Regions from separate parts of the Vibrio sp. HM8-C genome, predicted to be linked through region 1. Evidence: predicted binding sites of a transcription regulator. Region 1 holds the regulator's gene; each other region holds the start of a gene.
What was found. Region 1 encodes PurR, which represses purine synthesis genes. Its sites were predicted from a motif close to TNANGNAAACGTTTNCNTNA; they were not measured.
Positions count from the first base shown of each region.

Region 1 (4,339 bases):
CACTCTATGTAGAGTGCTTTATATATTATTGAGAACACGAAGTTTACAGCTTACGCATTAACTCGTCTCGACGAGATTGAGGGATGACAGACCAGTGTTTACCTTCAATTGCACCTTCAAGAGCCCACAGAAGTTCGATACCAACAGTTGTAGTATGGGATTCTTGTACCGCTAAGTACGCAGCGACAGCGCCTTTCTGTTGCAGCATGTCAACAGAATCGATTCCAGCTTTCTTAAGCATACGCTCGGTCGCCAATCTCATGTTTGGAAGATCTTTAAGGCGGTCAGGTTTAGCTTTTGCTTGAGTTTCGCGTTCTTGCTTTGCTACTTCTAAAGCTTGCTTTGCTTTTTCAATAATTAGTTCTGGGGTTTCCCAAATATTCTCAGGCAAAGCAAAGTATTTAGTTACAACAGGGAACCCGCGTTTTTTATAAACGTAAGGCTCATATCCTTGTTGCTGGAAATTTTTTGAGGATTGATCGTCCGCGCGAATGTGTAGTCGGTTATTAACGACCAGAGCAAACATCGCGTCATCGATGAAAATGCCAAACCCTCCGAACATAGAACGCGATTTTACACTTCCTAGTTGTTCAAAAAGTTGCATTGAGTCTTTTAGTACTGGTTTATCCATGCTGTTAGTCTCGGTGTATTAACTAATACGCCACCAAATTCAGGTCCGAGAGAATAGCAAAAGAATACATTGAGTATGTCAATCAATGGTCAACTCATGTATGCCTTTTTGCCATCGGCAACCCCGCTACCTACCAATTATGCATTAACACAATTTGGTTTAGGCCGGAGGCTTTGCGTCCCATCCTTTCAGATGGTTTGCCCTGTGCGTGACATTTCTTTCAAAATAATAATCAAAACTTTGAATAAGCATCACACTTATGTGATTTAAATGTGATGTTGGTTCAGAAAATGAATTTTCTGTTTGCGCTTTTATTACTAATGAAAAATTTTGCGAGATCGCTCTCACAAGCTCTGGAGAAACCAGAGCTTGGATTTGAAACTTATTATTTTGTTAAATCTTTTACAGTGTCGCGCTCGACAATTTCAGGGTGCATTTCAAAGATGCGGCGTTCGTGCTCTTTATCTTTGATACGCTCCAATAATATCTCAAAGGCGTTTTTACCAACGCGACGTTTCGGTTGGTGAATGGTTGTTAAAGGAGGTGAGAAGTACTCTGCCAGCTCGATGTTGTCGTAACCGATGACTGAAATATCATCAGGTACACGTACGCCTTTCTGTTGCAGGCGAGACATCAGACCTAGAGCCATAGTGTCATTGAAACAGAAAACCGCCGTTGGCATTTTATCCATAGCGATAATTTTATCTGCGGCAAGTACAGCTGTATCACATTCGAAGTTACCTTCAAGAATCCAGTTGTCATTAACGTTTAAGTTCGCTTCTTCCATCGCACGACGGAAACCAGCGATACGCTCCTGACAAGCAAGTTTGTTTAAGTGACCACTTAAGCAAGCGATATCTTTATGTCCTCTATCAATGAGGTATTTAGTCGCTAGATAGCCACCTAATTCAGAGTTATCAATGATTTTATCCGCTTTAGATGCTTCTGGACCCCAGTCCATAATAACTTTTGGAATATCAGAGTGACTTTCTAGCATTTCCGACAGTTCTTGAGTGAGGTCTGAACACATAACCAAAATGCCATCAACACGTTTTTCTGCGAGCATTCGGATATAGTCTCTCTGCTTCTCGTAAATACCACCAGTATTACAAAGAATTAGAGTGTAACCTTGACGATAACAGTAGCTCTCTACACCATCGATGACTTCAGAAAAGAATAAGTTGGTTGATTGTGTCACCAACATACCGATTGTACGGGTCGTGTTGCATTTCAAGCTACGCGCTACGGCACTTGGTGCGTAGTTAAGCTCTTTCACTGCTTCAAGAACTTTCTCTTGAGTCGCTTCAGCAACAAAGCGAGTTTTATTAATTACGTGTGATACGGTTGTGGTCGATACGCCTGCAAGGCGAGCAACATCTTTAATCGTAGCCATAGATTTGTCCTGTTTTGACTGCTGATTTTAGCTAAATTTTTATTAGGTCAAACAAACCCGATTACTGGCCGGATTCAGCAGCGGCGAAGTTAATAAAGCTTCTAGCCTAAAGTCACTAAAACACAAAAACCGCTTTGAAACAGCGGTTTGCGTTTTAAATAATGATTCATCTTATTTGGTGTTGAGTTTAAACCGCAAACGGTTAGCTCGCAACGACAAATCATTGGTGCAAACTTAACTGTAGTCACAATTCACGGCCTAAGTTTAGCCATGGATGAGAATCAGTTGCCAGTAAGGTAATTTAAATCAAGCTCTAAAAAAGCGACTAATAATACTGATATTGATGAATAAAACCCTAATTTATCTCTGGCTGAACAATGAAAAGAAAAATCTGGTATCCAGCTCAGTAAATGATTACGGATATAGTCGGCTTGGAACTGAAGTGCTTTTTCCATATGCGTTTGTTTTTCAAGTTCGTTGGAGCGGATGATGAGGTGCCCAAGGAAATCTAACTCTATGGCGAGATGGTCATAAGACTGACCGGATTGTTCTTGTACGTGCACCCCGTTATGTTCCATCAGTTGTGCAATTCTTTGAGCCGGGGTCGTTTCAACCATTTTCGATTTGTCTATGTACAAAGAAGCATAGGGAAGTGCGGATTCACCATCGCATTTCAAAAATAGGTTATAGAAGCTATCGGCGACTTGAACTTGTGCGTCATCCTGAAAAAGAAGTCGTTCTAGAACTGTACGAAGTTTATGTATTGATGATGACAACTGTACGTTTTCGCCAAGTCCACTAAGGAAGTTTTGAATTTCAGCTGATTTGTATTTTTCAAGCTCTTGGTAACTCAATTCACTGGCAAACAACCCTGAAAGCCACCAATAGATTTCAGCACGTTTTTCATTAAATGCTTTAATTTCCTTCATTGTTTAGCTCCGCTTTGGATCTTTTCTAAGTCTAAGCATGAATTGTGATATATAGGAAATTTGGCAGCGAATTTAGCTGTACTAATCGCTCAATATGATCTGTATTTGGAGAGATATGAAAGACCCGCTTGAAGCGGGTCTAGGTAATAGTGTGTTGTTACTGCTGGCTCTGTGTGGACGTTTCTTCATAGCCAGCCACATAGTCACGAAGTGTTTGCCAAAGCTGACCTAAACTCTCGTGCCAGTAGCGCTCGGTTTGCTCAAGATAACGCGCTTTAGGAGCGTATTTTTCCCAAGGTTGAGCAATGTTCACGTGCGCAAGATAATTGGTTGGAGCTGGAATTGGGTTTAATCCAGCCGATTCAAATTCTTTAATCGCTCTTTCCATATGGCTCGCTGAAGTAACCAATACGAGCTTTCTGTTTTGAACGAATGCCGCCGCTTGTCTTGCTTCTTCCCATGTATCTTTTGCTGTTTCTAGCAAAACGATATCGGATTTAGCAACACCTAAAGCCAGAGCAACTCTTGCCAACATACGTGCATGGCTGAATTCGCTACCGCCAGCATATCCTGACAGAATCAGTTTTGAGCCTGGGTACATTCTGACAATACGAATACCTTCCGCTAGACGCATTAAAGCGGTGCGAGAAAGCTCTGATGTAGGAGGTATATCGTCGTCAACAACATGACCGTTACCTAACACCATTACATAATCAATAGTTCCTTCCACTGGAAGGAAAGCTGAATATTGACGCTCAAGCGGCATCAATAAACGAGTTGAGATAGGTTGAAAAGAAATAAGGAAAAGACTGGTTAGTGAAAACAAAACGATGAGACTGCCAGTCTTACGTTTGGCAGTGAACATAATCAGCATTAAGCCGATGAATCCCACAATCAGCAGTGCTGGCAAGGGCATTAAAAAGGATGAAACAATTTTTTTCAGCTCAAACATAAACAAAATAGTCCGAAAAAACAGCACTTGATAATAAAAAGGGCGAAACCCCCTTTATTCCTGCTATTCCTATGACAAAATAGCAGCACGAATTCGTTATCATAACTCAAGCCGCCGTGACAGAAGATCGCAATTTCGACGATATTGCCCACAAATTTGCAAAAAATATCTATGGCTCTGACAAAGGAGAAATCCGCCAAGTCATTGTTTGGGAAGATCTCACTCAGTTGTTAGCAAATTTTGAACAGTCAGAAACTCCATTGCATGTTTTAGATGCTGGAGGTGGACTCGCACAGATGTCACAGAAGCTTGCGAAGCTTGGACATCGAATAACCTTGTGTGATCTCTCTTCTGAAATGCTCAATCTTGCCAAGCAGGATATTGCCAATCATGGCTTGCTTGATCAATATCATTTTGTTCATTCTCCTGTGCAA
Region 1 covers NZ_JBMMKS010000022.1:61,813-66,151, reverse strand. The annotation lists gene ACOSVQ_RS19360 (TfoX/Sxy family DNA transformation protein) at 44-631, opposite strand; cyclic di-GMP riboswitch class I at 745-843, opposite strand; gene purR (HTH-type transcriptional repressor PurR) at 1,017-2,024, opposite strand; gene torD (molecular chaperone TorD) at 2,306-2,953, opposite strand; gene elyC (envelope biogenesis factor ElyC) at 3,111-3,932, opposite strand; gene cmoM (tRNA uridine 5-oxyacetic acid(34) methyltransferase CmoM) at 4,022-4,339, shown strand, end outside.

Region 2 (4,339 bases), on a different contig from region 1:
TCGTTTTATTGTTGCTTTATGGGGTGTAGAAAGTAACTTCGGCGCCAATATGGGGCGCTTTAGTGTTATTGATGCACTCTCAACGATGGCTTATGAAGGTCGACGTGAAGAGTTTTTCCGTAAAGAGACCATGGCAGCACTGCAAATTCTTGAACAAGGCCATATTAAGCCTGAAGAGATGAAAGGCTCTTGGGCTGGCGCGATGGGGCAGTGTCAGTTTATGCCGAGTTCATTCTTAGCCTATGCTGCCGACGGCAATAGTGATGGTAAGAAGGACATTTGGGGCAGCAAATCAGATGTGTTTGCTTCAACTGCAAACTATTTGAGCCAATCTGGGTGGGATGACAAATACACTTGGGGACGTCAGGTTAAAGTACCTCATGGGCTCGATAAGGAACTTGAAGGTCGTCAGCCAGAAAAAGGTAAATACTTGAGTGAGTGGAGCAAGCTTGGAATTACTCGTTACGATGGTAAGCCACTTCCTGCACTGAGTGATGACATTAAAGCTTGGTTGATAATGCCTGATGATGAAGACGGTCGTACCTATTTGGTTTACAACAACTACAACGTGCTGATGAAGTGGAACCGTTCTTATTACTTTGCTTTAGCGGTAAGTCATTTGGCAGACAGAATTGTGTATTAGTCTTATAAGACATCAAAGAAATTAAAAGGGCTCTTAGAGCCCTTTTTAATATCGGTTTGCTTGATTATTTATTGGTGTGGAATTGCTCACATGCAATCATGGTGTTCTCAATCAAACTTGCTACCGTCATCGGACCTACGCCGCCCGGTACAGGCGTAATGAAACTTGCGTTGATGCGTGCAACATCGTATTCAACGTCACCAACCAGTTTGCCATTCTCAAGGCGGTTAATACCGACATCGACCACCACAGCACCTTCTTTGATCCAAGCGCCAGGGATGAAGTTTGGTTTACCTACAGCAACGACTAACACGTCAGCTTGACGAACATGGCTTTCTAGATCTCTGGTAAATCTGTGACATGTTGTGGTTGTGCAGCCTGCAAGTAGCAACTCTAGTGTCATTGGGCGACCAACAATATTGGAAGCGCCAACAATCACAGCATGTTTACCACGCATAGGAATGTTGTAACGATCTAATAGGGTGATAATCCCCTTTGGTGTACATGAACGTAGTTTTGGAATACGTTGCGCTAAACGACCCACGTTGTATGGGTGGAAGCCGTCAACGTCTTTTTCAGGGTGAATACGTTCAAGTACATGTGTTGAATCGATGCCAGCTGGTAGAGGAAGCTGAACAAGAATGCCATCGATTTCTGGGTCTTGGTTAAGTTGATCAACCAAATCCAACAATTCTGCTTCTGAAGCCGTTGCTGGTAAGTCGAAAGACTTAGAAATAAAGCCCACTTCTTCACAAGCGCGTCGTTTGCTTCCAACGTACACTTGTGACGCAGGGTCTTCACCTACAAGCACTACTGCTAGTCCCGGAGCACGTAATCCAGCTTCTGTTCTAGCTTTTACTCGTGCAGCAACTTCTGAACGCACGGTTTTAGAAATAAGTGTTCCATCAATATTTTGAGCAGTCATGACTTTCCTTCACATTTATAGCGAAAATTTTTGCGCGCATTGTCGCAGAAATTTTGATGAACATCTATAAGCAAACGTTTGCTTTGTTGTAATTTTCGGCGCTTGTCCGTTGAGTGGTAAATTTTTAGGCATTTAAATCAGAAACTAAGATAAAGCCGTTGATTTACCAACTTTAACTCGTATAATCCTTTCCCTGTAGCGCGCCCTTAGCTCAGCTGGATAGAGCACCTGCCTTCTAAGCAGGTGGTCACAGGTTCGAATCCTGTAGGGCGTGCCATTTATTCAAAAAAGCCCTGATAACTCAATGAGTTGTCGGGGCTTTGTCGTTTTGGTGGTGCCATAGTGGTGCCGGTGGAATGATGATTTTCTGTATACAAATATTAAGCTGATCACAGTAGCGATAGATAGTTGGGATAGTTTAAGTAAGCTGTGGCAACCTTTAACTATCGTCAAATATATCACTTACAGTATGACTTATAGCAGTAATGAGAGTGGAAAGCCTCTTCACACATCCAGTCCAGTCGTAAAAATCACTATTGAACCATCTCTATCCTCATTTCGGTACCATCAAAATATTTTAGAGCTGGGTACACATAGGGAATCCAGATTTTTTGCTGAGCGATATCAACGCATAATCACATTATTAAATCAATTTGGTATAGAGCTGCCTAAAAGCGAATTCCTAGTGACATTAGGGGATAGCTTAGAGCGAGTACCATTGATGATCTTTCTTATGCGGTCAGATTTACCTATTTTGGGGGGGCGCAAGGAATCATTCGTTTATCTTCTTGATCTCGAAAGGCAGTTCGCTAAAGCAACACTAACAGGTCGGTCAACTACAGCTTCTTATTTGGGTTCAAAAGTAGAAAAAATCTTGGCGTCTTTGCAAGAAGAGTACTACGTAACTAGTTATGTTCAAAGGACTCGCATAACAGCTAAGAAGCAAAGTATAGGCGGTCAAAAGGGTAAATACGATGAATTTTGGAGCGAAATTATACAGCCTAAGATAGAAGACTATTTGCATAATTCCAGCCAGACAGTTGACCAGTTAAGGGAAGATATTGAGTCAGCGATTAAACACGAAAAACCTAACTTTCTATTTGGTAGTGGTGCAAAAGGATTTGAAGAGCTAAATAAAAGAACAGTTGAAAATTGGCTCGTTAAATATAGAAAATTACTAAAAACTAATTAACCACCACAAGTACTTCTTTCGTTTTTACCACCCCTCAACGTAATGATAATTAACCTGATTCAACCAAACTACTAAAGGGTTAATTATGAGCAAAAAACTCAATCGTAAACAAGCAGCAGAGTACCTCGGTTTATCCGAAGGTACCCTCGCCGTATGGGCGTCAACCGGGCGTTACCAATTACCTTTCATTAAAGTCGGTCGCAAGGTCTTATACCGGTTATCTGACCTTGAAGCTTTTATCGAATCAAACGTTGTTACACAAACTAAATAAGGGGAAATTTATGGGTAAAAGATCTCTACACTCGCAATTTATTTTAAATGCGATGCTTAGTGGTGAGCGCTTTAACAAAAGTAGAATCGCTTCTGTTACTACGGAGGATTCCAGCCGGATTATTGATGTCATTAGAAATCATCGTTTAATACCGGTCGTTTGTGAAACCATAGGTGGAGAAGCTGTTTGGTACATAACTCATTGGGAAATATACCGATTTAATCATCAACGAGAACAACAAATACAAGAGATGGAAGATAAAATTATGAAGAAGAGACTGATAACGTTGGCTAAACGAATTCATAGAGTTTTGGAACAGGGGCAAGTCGATCAGTTGTTTGCAATAGTTAACCAATTGGCAGGCTAAAATTAAAGCCAACAGAAAGTTGGCTTCATATAGATGCTGGTGGTCGTAGTTTGGCGACTGAGTACCACCAGCTTTCAATGGTAGTGTATATGAAAAACAAGAAACTAAAAAGGAACTCAGGGAGATTTGCCGGAATTCCTCATACGATTTTGATCACTGAGGCTTACACGCAGTTAGCTCCGCTAAGTAAAGCGATACTGCTTGAGCTCGCTGCTCAGTATGACACTAAAAATAATGGGTACTTGAGTTTGACCAGAAAAGACTTAAGTGTTCGAGGTTTTAATAGTCCGGGTTCGAACCAGAAGGCTATTGAAGCACTAATAGAGGCTGGATTTATTACCAGAACTATAAAAGGAGGTATAAGCAGTGGGAAAAAACACTGTCATTTATACGGTATTAATTGGCAGCCTTCAAATGAAAGAAGCGACAGACCTTTTCATCAGCCGTTGGAAAAAGGGATTAAAGAGTGCCGCGAGTTGGTGCTTGATGGAGACAAAATTTCGATCTTGCTCCCAAGGGAACAGAATCAACGTCCTGATTTGAGACTAGTAAGGTCGGTTTAAGGTACTGATTTGAGACAAGTCTAGAGTTTTTAAGTCTCAAATTAAGACTAGTGATAATTGGAAAGATTATTTAAATCATTATCTTATGTGATTTTGTTAATTGTTGGTTTTGTCTTGTTTTGAGACACCTTTATACATAACCATACCAGGGGAATAAAATGGATTGGGAAGTAAAAAGTAATCTGTACGCAGCTAAGTATCAAGAATCTGGAGTCAGCCTTAAGCAATGGTGTAATGACAACGGAATTAATTATCAGAATGCTCGTAAACATATTAGTGTCAAAGCAATAAAATCATTGAATCCAGATGTGAAAAAAACGAAACGGCAAAATGTGATCACTTCGAATCTAAACAAAGCAAATCAATTTTCTTTTAAAG
Region 2 covers NZ_JBMMKS010000001.1:321,139-325,477, forward strand. The annotation lists gene ACOSVQ_RS01460 (lytic murein transglycosylase) at 1-643, shown strand, start outside; gene folD (bifunctional methylenetetrahydrofolate dehydrogenase/methenyltetrahydrofolate cyclohydrolase FolD) at 708-1,568, opposite strand; tRNA gene ACOSVQ_RS01470 (tRNA-Arg) at 1,769-1,845, shown strand; gene ACOSVQ_RS01475 (hypothetical protein) at 2,302-2,760, shown strand; gene ACOSVQ_RS01480 (helix-turn-helix domain-containing protein) at 2,846-3,031, shown strand; gene ACOSVQ_RS01485 (hypothetical protein) at 3,042-3,398, shown strand; gene ACOSVQ_RS01490 (hypothetical protein) at 3,488-3,961, shown strand; gene ACOSVQ_RS01495 (hypothetical protein) at 4,120-4,339, shown strand, end outside.
Region 2: the regulator PurR is predicted to act here: its motif matches at 1,635-1,654, upstream of folD (bifunctional methylenetetrahydrofolate dehydrogenase/methenyltetrahydrofolate cyclohydrolase FolD).

Region 3 (4,339 bases), on a different contig from region 1:
GGTCAAACACTAAGTTAAATTCCACATAGCGACCACGACGATACAACTGGAACTGACGTTCTCTCTCGCCATACTCGGTCGCTTTACGATGCTCAACAATAGGAACGTAAGCTTGGCAGTAACCTTCACCCACCGCTTTTATATAGTCAAAGCACTTATCAAATTCCCAATGATTCAGATCATCAAAGAATAGGCCGCCCACACCACGAGTTTCTTCTCGGTGAGGAAGATAGAAATAGCGATCACACCACTCTTTATGTTGTTGATAAACGTCATCGCCAAACGGTGCACATAGCGCTTTCGCCGTTTCATGCCATTGTTGGCAATCTTCAACAAAAGGATAGAAAGGTGTTAAATCGAAACCACCACCAAACCACCAAATAGGTTCTTCGCCATCTTTCTCTGCAATAAAGAAACGTACGTTGGCATGAGAAGTTGGAACATAAGGGTTTTTCGGGTGCATAACTAAAGAGACACCCATTGCTTCAAACTTACGTCCCGCCAATTCAGGGCGATGTGCCGTTGCTGACGCTGGCATTTGTTTACCCGTGACATGCGAAAAGTTCACACCACCTTGCTCAAAAACCAAACCATCACGCATCACGCGAGAGCGACCACCGCCGCCGAGTTTTTCTCCCGGCTCACGATGCCAAGCATCTTCAACAAACCGAGCACCACCATCAACGCTTTCCAACTGCTGACAGATCTGATCTTGCAGTGAGAGCAAAAACTGCTTCACAGCTTCTTTATTAATTGTCGACATCTTTTTCCTTACGCATTCCTATCGCAGAGTGGGTTAGCCCTGTCTTAATACTTGTAGAGTTTTTGCATCGCGAATCTCGCTAGGTTTATTTCGCCCACCTGTAGCACCGCGCAAAATCGCAACTAACTTGTCACCCAGTTGCTCTTCCACCTCTTCTGTTGTCATGCAAGAAGGCTGGCCGGTTAAGTTTGCACTGGTTGACGTCAGTGGTTTGCCATAAGCATTACACAGCTGTTGAACCAAAGGATGATCAGTGACACGCACGGCGATGGTATCAAACTGACCACTAACCCATTTAGATACTTTACTGCTCGCTGGCACAACCCAAGTGACAGGGCCTGGCCAAGTAGATTTGATTTGTTGTAACTGTTCTGCAGTTAACTGGCTTTCATCTATATAAGGAAGCAGTTGCTCGTATGAGGCTGCTATCAAAATCAAACCTTTCTCTACAGGTCTTTGCTTTAGTTGCAGCAATTTCTCGATGGCTTCAGGGCTATCCGGATCGCAACCTACACCAAAAACACCTTCTGTCGGGTAAGCAATGACTTCTCCAGACTTCAATGCATGTAAAGCTTGTTCAAAATTATTCACGAAAAACTACCTAATTAAGCTGACTTATTTCTATTTGCGCACAGTGTACAAATTATCGGTGGTTTCTCCTATACCTTAACCAGCGGAAGTTCAAACCACAGGATAGAAAACATCATCATTAAATCGTCCACCATGATTTGGTGAACACAACAACGCAAACGTTTGCTTGATGTAAAAATCCTCGTATAATGCGCGTCGTTCGCTCACGTAATAAAAACGTTTAACGCTTGAAGGAGTTTGAGATGAAAGTCGGTATTATCATGGGTTCCAAATCGGATTGGCCAACCATGAAACTAGCAGCTGAGATGCTAGAGCAATTTGGTGTTCCTTATGAAACGAAAGTGGTTTCAGCTCATCGTACTCCACAACTTCTTGCAGACTACGCAACCAGCGCCAAAGAACGCGGCCTAAAAGTCATTATTGCGGGAGCTGGCGGCGCAGCACACCTTCCGGGTATGACAGCGGCATTCACTAGTCTTCCTGTTCTCGGTGTTCCTGTTCAATCTCGCGCTCTATCTGGTCTAGATTCTCTATACTCGATTGTTCAAATGCCAAAAGGTATTGCGGTCGGCACGCTAGCGATCGGTGAAGCAGGCGCAGCTAACGCAGGTCTTCTTGCTGCTCAAATCATCGGTACTTTTGATGAAGAAGTGATGGCGAAAGTTGAAGCGTTCCGTACAGCTCAAACTGAAGCAGTACTGGCAAATCCAAATCCAGCCGAGGAATAATCAATGCACGTATTGGTATTAGGTTCAGGCCAGCTTGCTCGTATGATGTCACTGGCTGGCGCACCACTTAATATTGAGATTTCTGCGTTTGACGTTAACAGCAAAAATGTCGTTCATCCTTTAACGCAAGCTGTGATTGGTCACGGTCTAGAGCAAGCGATTGAAAAAGCGGATGTGATTACGGCTGAATTTGAGCATATTCCTCATGATGTGCTGGAAGTATGTGAACGTAGCGGAAAATTTCTTCCAAGCACGGATTCCATTAAAGCAGGTGGCGACCGCCGACTTGAGAAAGCATTGTTAGATAACGCTGGTGTACGTAATGCAAAGTATACGGTTATCAATACTCGTGAAGATTTTGACACCGCCATTGCCCACGTTGGTATTCCAATGGTACTAAAAAGTGCTTTGGGTGGTTACGACGGTAAAGGTCAATGGCGTCTGAAAAACGCAGAAGATGCAGATAATATTTGGCCAGAGATGGCTGAGTGTATTGCTTCTTCTAACAATCAAGCGATTGTTGCTGAAGAGTTTGTGCCATTTGACCGTGAAGTTTCTCTGGTCGGTGCACGTGGTAAGAATGGCGAAGTTGCCGTTTACCCATTAGCAGAAAACGTACATGTGAATGGTGTTCTTAGCCTTTCAACCGCTATTGATGCTCCAGAGCTTCAAGAGCAGGCAAAAGAAATGTTTGCGGCTGTTGCAAACAGTTTGGATTACGTAGGCGTATTAGCTTTAGAGTTCTTTGATGTTCAAGGAAAGCTACTGGTTAACGAAATTGCTCCTCGCGTCCACAACTCAGGTCACTGGACTCAACAAGGCGCTGAAACGTGTCAGTTTGAAAACCATCTACGCGCAGTGTGTGGAATGCCTCTAGGTAGTACCAAACTGGTTCGTGAGACATCCATGATCAATATTCTTGGCGAGGATTCTCTACCAGAAAGCTTACTCGCTATGGAAGGTTGCCATATTCACTGGTATGGCAAAGAAAAACGTCCGGGCAGAAAAATGGGGCACATCAACGTGACCGCAGATTACCATGGTGAGTTAGTGCGTAAACTGTGTGAACTGGCAGAAGTGTTAGATCCGCTTGCTTTCCCTGCCGTTCAAGAAGTGGCTAAACAATTTAAGTCTTAATACTGAATCCCAGACACAAAAAAGGCGCTTTAAGCGCCTTTTTCTATAGTGCTGCTTTTCTACTGTTCTTGAACATACCCACACTTGCGATCCGCACATTGATACTTAGTTCCACTAGCGAGCTTCTTCTCAACCAGCAATGGAAAGCCGCACTTTTCGCACTTACCGGAAATCGGTGGTAAGTTCACTGAAAACTTGCACTTAGGATAGGTATCACAAGCGTAGAAAGTTTTGCCAAAACGTGTTTTTCTCTCTACCAAATGCCCTTTCCCGCATTCAGGACACGCGTATAACTTGCTTGGTTTCTCTTCATCGACAGGACTATCTTGCGATTCGATATGGTGACACTTAGGGTAAGCGCTACAACCGATAAACATCCCATATCGGCCTTGACGAAGCACAAGTTCACTGCCGCATTCAGGACAAGGAACACCAAGTTCTTTAACTATGTGTCCATCATTCTGATGCAGTGGTTTTATGTAGTCGCAATTGGGATATTGGGTACAGCCGAGAAATGGGCCGTGTTTGCCATGGCGAAGCTGTAATGCTCCGCCACATTGTGGACAAGGTTCGTTCAGTGCATGCTCATGAGCTGAAAACAGCTCGCTATCAATTTTACCGCTCATAATACGTTTATTAGCTTAATGAAGAATACCTTGCTCTTTGCTGTACAAGAGCTCTTCCATAAGCGTATAAGCGTTCTCATTTCCCGGAACATTGAACAGCACCATTAGGATGATCCATTTTAGGTCATCCAACTCTAACTCATTGGTCTCAAGCCCCATTACTCGGTCGATAACCATTTCACGAGTTTCAGGCGTTAATACCTTGATTTGCTCTAGAAATAGGATGAATCCACGAGACTCGATATTCAAACGCACCATCTCTTGCGCAGTAAAAATACGCATAGATGTTGCCGCACTGGTAGAGATTGCTGAATGAGCGTCATTTTGTTGTAAAGCCGCAAGCTCTTCTAACCAGTTTAGGGCTTTGTAGATATCTTTTTGGTGAAACCCTGCTCGAAGTAATTCATCTTCAAGCTCGTCTTGATCCACTTGCAACTCTGCATCGCTATGGATATAAGTTTCAAACAGATACATCAGAATATCCATCATCATAG
Region 3 covers NZ_JBMMKS010000019.1:70,510-74,848, reverse strand. The annotation lists gene hemF (oxygen-dependent coproporphyrinogen oxidase) at 1-763, opposite strand, end outside; gene tsaC (L-threonylcarbamoyladenylate synthase type 1 TsaC) at 797-1,354, opposite strand; gene purE (5-(carboxyamino)imidazole ribonucleotide mutase) at 1,597-2,082, shown strand; gene ACOSVQ_RS18400 (5-(carboxyamino)imidazole ribonucleotide synthase) at 2,086-3,219, shown strand; gene ACOSVQ_RS18395 (DNA topoisomerase family protein) at 3,279-3,845, opposite strand; gene ACOSVQ_RS18390 (DUF494 family protein) at 3,861-4,337, opposite strand.
Region 3: the regulator PurR is predicted to act here: its motif matches at 1,505-1,524, upstream of purE (5-(carboxyamino)imidazole ribonucleotide mutase).

Region 4 (4,339 bases), on a different contig from region 1:
TGTCAGAAGAGTGAAGAATTCGAACACTATCAAACTCACCATTTTCATGATGGACATAGAGATGTTCTTGATCGTGAGAAATTTTCTTTCCAAAACGACCATGACTGGTGTCGTACTGTAATAAGTGCGCCATAGCCTCAGGCTGAGCTAATTCATTTACAGCAACCACTTTTATCTGCTGAGCTTTGCCACTTTCGTAAACAGCGCGCAAAACATTACGCCCTATTCGCCCGAATCCATTAATTGCGACTCTTAACATCCGTACTATCAACCGACTAAAAATTCGTGGCACAGATAGTAACCGATGACAGCTTAAAGCGCACCCTGAACAGAGGTGATCCAACCATTTATTTCACATCAAAAAAAACCCCGCACTGTGGCGGGGAGGTCTGTTCTTTATCGTATTTGATTAAACAAGTAGCTCGTTTGCTTTCTCAACTACGTTTTCAACTGTGAAGCCAAACATCTTGAACAGTTGATCTGCAGGTGCAGATTCACCGAATGTCGTCATACCGATGATTTTGCCGTTTAGGCCAACGTACTTGTACCAGTAATCCGCGATACCCGCTTCGATAGCGATACGCGCTGTTACGTCTGCTGGCAGAACTGCACTGCGGTAAGCTGCGTCTTGTTTATCAAATGCATCGGTTGATGGCATTGAAACAACACGTACTTGTTTACCTTCAGCAGTAAGTTGCTCAGCCGCTTTCACAGCCAAATCAACTTCAGAGCCTGTTGCAATCAGGATTAGCTCAGGTTTACCTGTACAATCTTTCAGGATGTAACCACCCTTAGCGATGTCAGCTACTTGCTCTGCGGAGCGTGGTTGCTGTGCCAGGTTTTGACGAGAGAAGATAAGCGCTGTTGGCGCGTCTTTACGCTCGATAGCCAGTTTCCAAGCCACTGCTGATTCAACTTGGTCACATGGACGCCATGTGCTCATGTTTGGAGTCAGACGTAGAGAAGCGGTTTGCTCAACCGGTTGGTGAGTTGGGCCATCTTCGCCAAGACCGATAGAGTCGTGCGTGTACACTTGGATGTTTTGCACTTTCATCAGTGCCGCCATACGCAGTGCGTTACGTGCGTATTCCATGAACATCAGGAAGGTTGCGCCGTAAGGAACGAAACCACCGTGTAGCGCGATACCGTTCATGATAGCCGTCATACCGAATTCACGAACACCGTAATGGATGTAGTTGCCTGATGCATCTTCTGGCGTGATTGACTTAGAGCCAGACCACATGGTTAGGTTTGAAGGTGCAAGGTCAGCCGAGCCGCCCATGAACTCAGGGAGCATTTTACCAAACGCTTCGAGTGCGTTTTGTGATGCTTTACGTGATGCAATGTTCGCTGGGTTTGCTTGAAGCTCAGCGATAACCGCGTTTGCTTTTTCTTCCCACTCAGCTGGAAGTTCGCCGTTCACACGACGTTTGAATTCTGCTGCTAGCTCTGGGTATGCCGCTGCGTACGCTGCGAATTTTTGATCCCATGCTGCTTCTTTCGCTGCGCCAGCTTCTTTTGCATCCCACTGCGCGTAAATATCTGCTGGGATTTCAAACGGTGCGTATTCCCAACCTAGGAATTCACGTGCTGCTTTGATTTCATCAGCGCCTAGTGGAGCACCGTGACAGTCGTGTGAGCCAGCTTTGTTTGGCGAACCAAAACCGATGATGGTTTTAGTACAGATTAGAGTTGGACGACCTGTTTCTGCTTTCGCTGCTTCAATCGCTGCGTTGATTGCGTCAGCATCGTGACCATCAACCGCAGGGATAACATGCCAGCCGTACGCTTCGAAACGTTTTGGTGTATCGTCAGCAAACCAACCTTCTACGTGACCATCGATAGAGATACCGTTGTCATCCCAGAATGCAATCAGTTTGCCCAGACCTAGTGTACCCGCAAGAGAACACGCCTCGTGCGAGATACCTTCCATCATACAGCCGTCGCCCATGAACGCGTATGTGAAGTGGTCAACGATGTCGTGGCCTTCTTTGTTGAACTGAGCAGCAAGCGCTTTCTCAGCCAACGCCATACCCACAGCGTTAGTGATACCTTGACCTAGTGGACCAGTCGTCGTTTCAACACCTGGCGCATAACCGTATTCTGGGTGACCTGGAGTTTTTGAGTGAAGCTGACGGAAGTTCTTTAAATCTTCCATTGAAAGCTCGTAACCAGAAAGGTGAAGCAGTGAGTAAATCAGCATCGAGCCATGACCGTTAGACAGAATGAAACGGTCGCGGTCAGCCCAGTTAGGGTTTTGAGGGTTATGGTTTAGGTGTGAACGCCAAAGTACTTCAGCGATATCCGCCATACCCATAGGTGCACCCGGGTGGCCAGAGTTAGCTTTTTGAACACCGTCCATACTCAGAGCACGGATTGCATTAGCCAATTGTTTGCGAGACGCCATGTCAGCTCCTGATTGATTTAAGCGAAGTAAAATAATCCCATCTATACTATGCGGTATTGTTACAAAGCACCTAAACCACTGCAATCGTTTACTTAGTTGTTCAAGTAATTTTTGTCGGTTACACACAGATGAACTTGCTTGTAAAGACAGTATGTAAGCAAACGTTTGGTTATATCTAAAAGTGAAAAAGAGCTTGTAATTTAAGCATAGAGAACTAAAATAGCCGTCTAGATGTAGAAACGCCTACATAATGAACTTTTTTCAAAGTAGTGAAAATAGTTTTTCCCTACTTTTTGACTACTTATATGGAGCTACCATGGCTAAACACCTGTTTACTTCTGAGTCGGTATCAGAAGGCCATCCAGATAAAATCGCAGACCAAATCTCAGATGCGGTTCTAGATGCTATTTTGGAACAAGACCCTAAAGCACGTGTTGCTTGTGAAACTTACGTAAAAACCGGCATGGTTATGGTTGGTGGTGAGATCACAACTTCAGCATGGGTTGATATTGAAGAACTAACTCGTGAGACTGTTCGTGAAATCGGTTATGTCCATTCAGATATGGGCTTCGATGCTAACTCATGTGCAGTTCTAAACACCATTGGTAAGCAGTCTCCAGACATCAACCAAGGTGTTGATAAAGCAGATCCTAAAGAGCAAGGCGCTGGTGACCAAGGTATCATGTTCGGTTACGCAACAAACGAAACTGACGTACTGATGCCAGCACCGATCACTTACTCTCACCTTCTAGTACAAAAGCAAGCTGAAGTTCGTAAGAACGGCACGCTTCCTTGGTTACGCCCTGATGCAAAATCTCAGGTAACGTTCCAATACGAACAAGGTAAGATCGTTGGTATCGATGCAGTTGTTCTTTCAACTCAACACTGTGATTCAATCTCTACTCCAGATCTGCGTGAAGCAGTAATGGAAGAGATCATCAAACCAGTGCTTCCAGCAGAATGGTTGAGCAAAGAAACTAAGTTCTTCATCAACCCAACTGGTCGTTTCGTAATCGGTGGCCCAATGGGTGACTGTGGTCTGACTGGTCGTAAAATCATCGTAGATACTTACGGCGGCGCAGCTCGTCACGGAGGTGGTGCATTCTCTGGTAAAGATCCATCAAAAGTTGACCGTTCAGCAGCATACGCAGCTCGTTACGTTGCAAAGAACATCGTAGCAGCAGGCATGGCTGATCGTTGTGAAATCCAACTTTCATACGCAATCGGTGTTGCTGATCCAACATCTATCATGGTTGAAACGTTCGGTACCGAGAAAGTATCTCACGACATCATCATCGAAGCCGTTCGTCAGTTCTTCGACCTACGTCCATACGGTCTGCAAGAGATGTTGAACCTACTTCAGCCTATCTACAAGAAAACAGCAGCTTACGGTCACTTCGGTCGTGAAGAATTCCCTTGGGAAGCAACTGACAAAGTTGAATTACTACGCGATTTCGCAAACCTTAAGTAATTCAAAACAAGTAGTTCAAAACGCTTTACTGACAAGCCCTCGCCATCTGGCGGGGGCTTTTGTTTTTGTGCACTTTCAAAATCTCGCCTGATTAAAATTCCACCAGCACATTTGTAATTTTCAGCCTTATCAACAATAGTTAACAAAGTAACAGTTAATAAAATGTTACAAAACTAACGAGTATTTTGTGCTCGAACAAAACCGAACTTTCTTATTCACTGCCATATTGTTTTGGGAGGATTTATGCCTCGTACAGTAGACCCTTCTGACTTCAAGCAAAAAGACAAAGAAGTCAGCCATCAAGAATATGCTCGCACGCTGCCTTGCAACAAAGTGGAAGTTTCTGCACCCTTACACTGGCTTGCTCTTGGTTTGCACGATTTTATTCGACTACCTTTAATCAGCGCATTTTATGGGCTTTGCTTTATGGCTGCTGCTGTTGGTATCGTTCTGCTCATTCA
Region 4 covers NZ_JBMMKS010000015.1:25,155-29,493, forward strand. The annotation lists gene epd (erythrose-4-phosphate dehydrogenase) at 1-259, opposite strand, end outside; gene tkt (transketolase) at 410-2,407, opposite strand; gene metK (methionine adenosyltransferase) at 2,724-3,878, shown strand; gene ACOSVQ_RS16135 (DUF2189 domain-containing protein) at 4,122-4,339, shown strand, end outside.
Region 4: the regulator PurR is predicted to act here: its motif matches at 2,561-2,580, upstream of metK (methionine adenosyltransferase).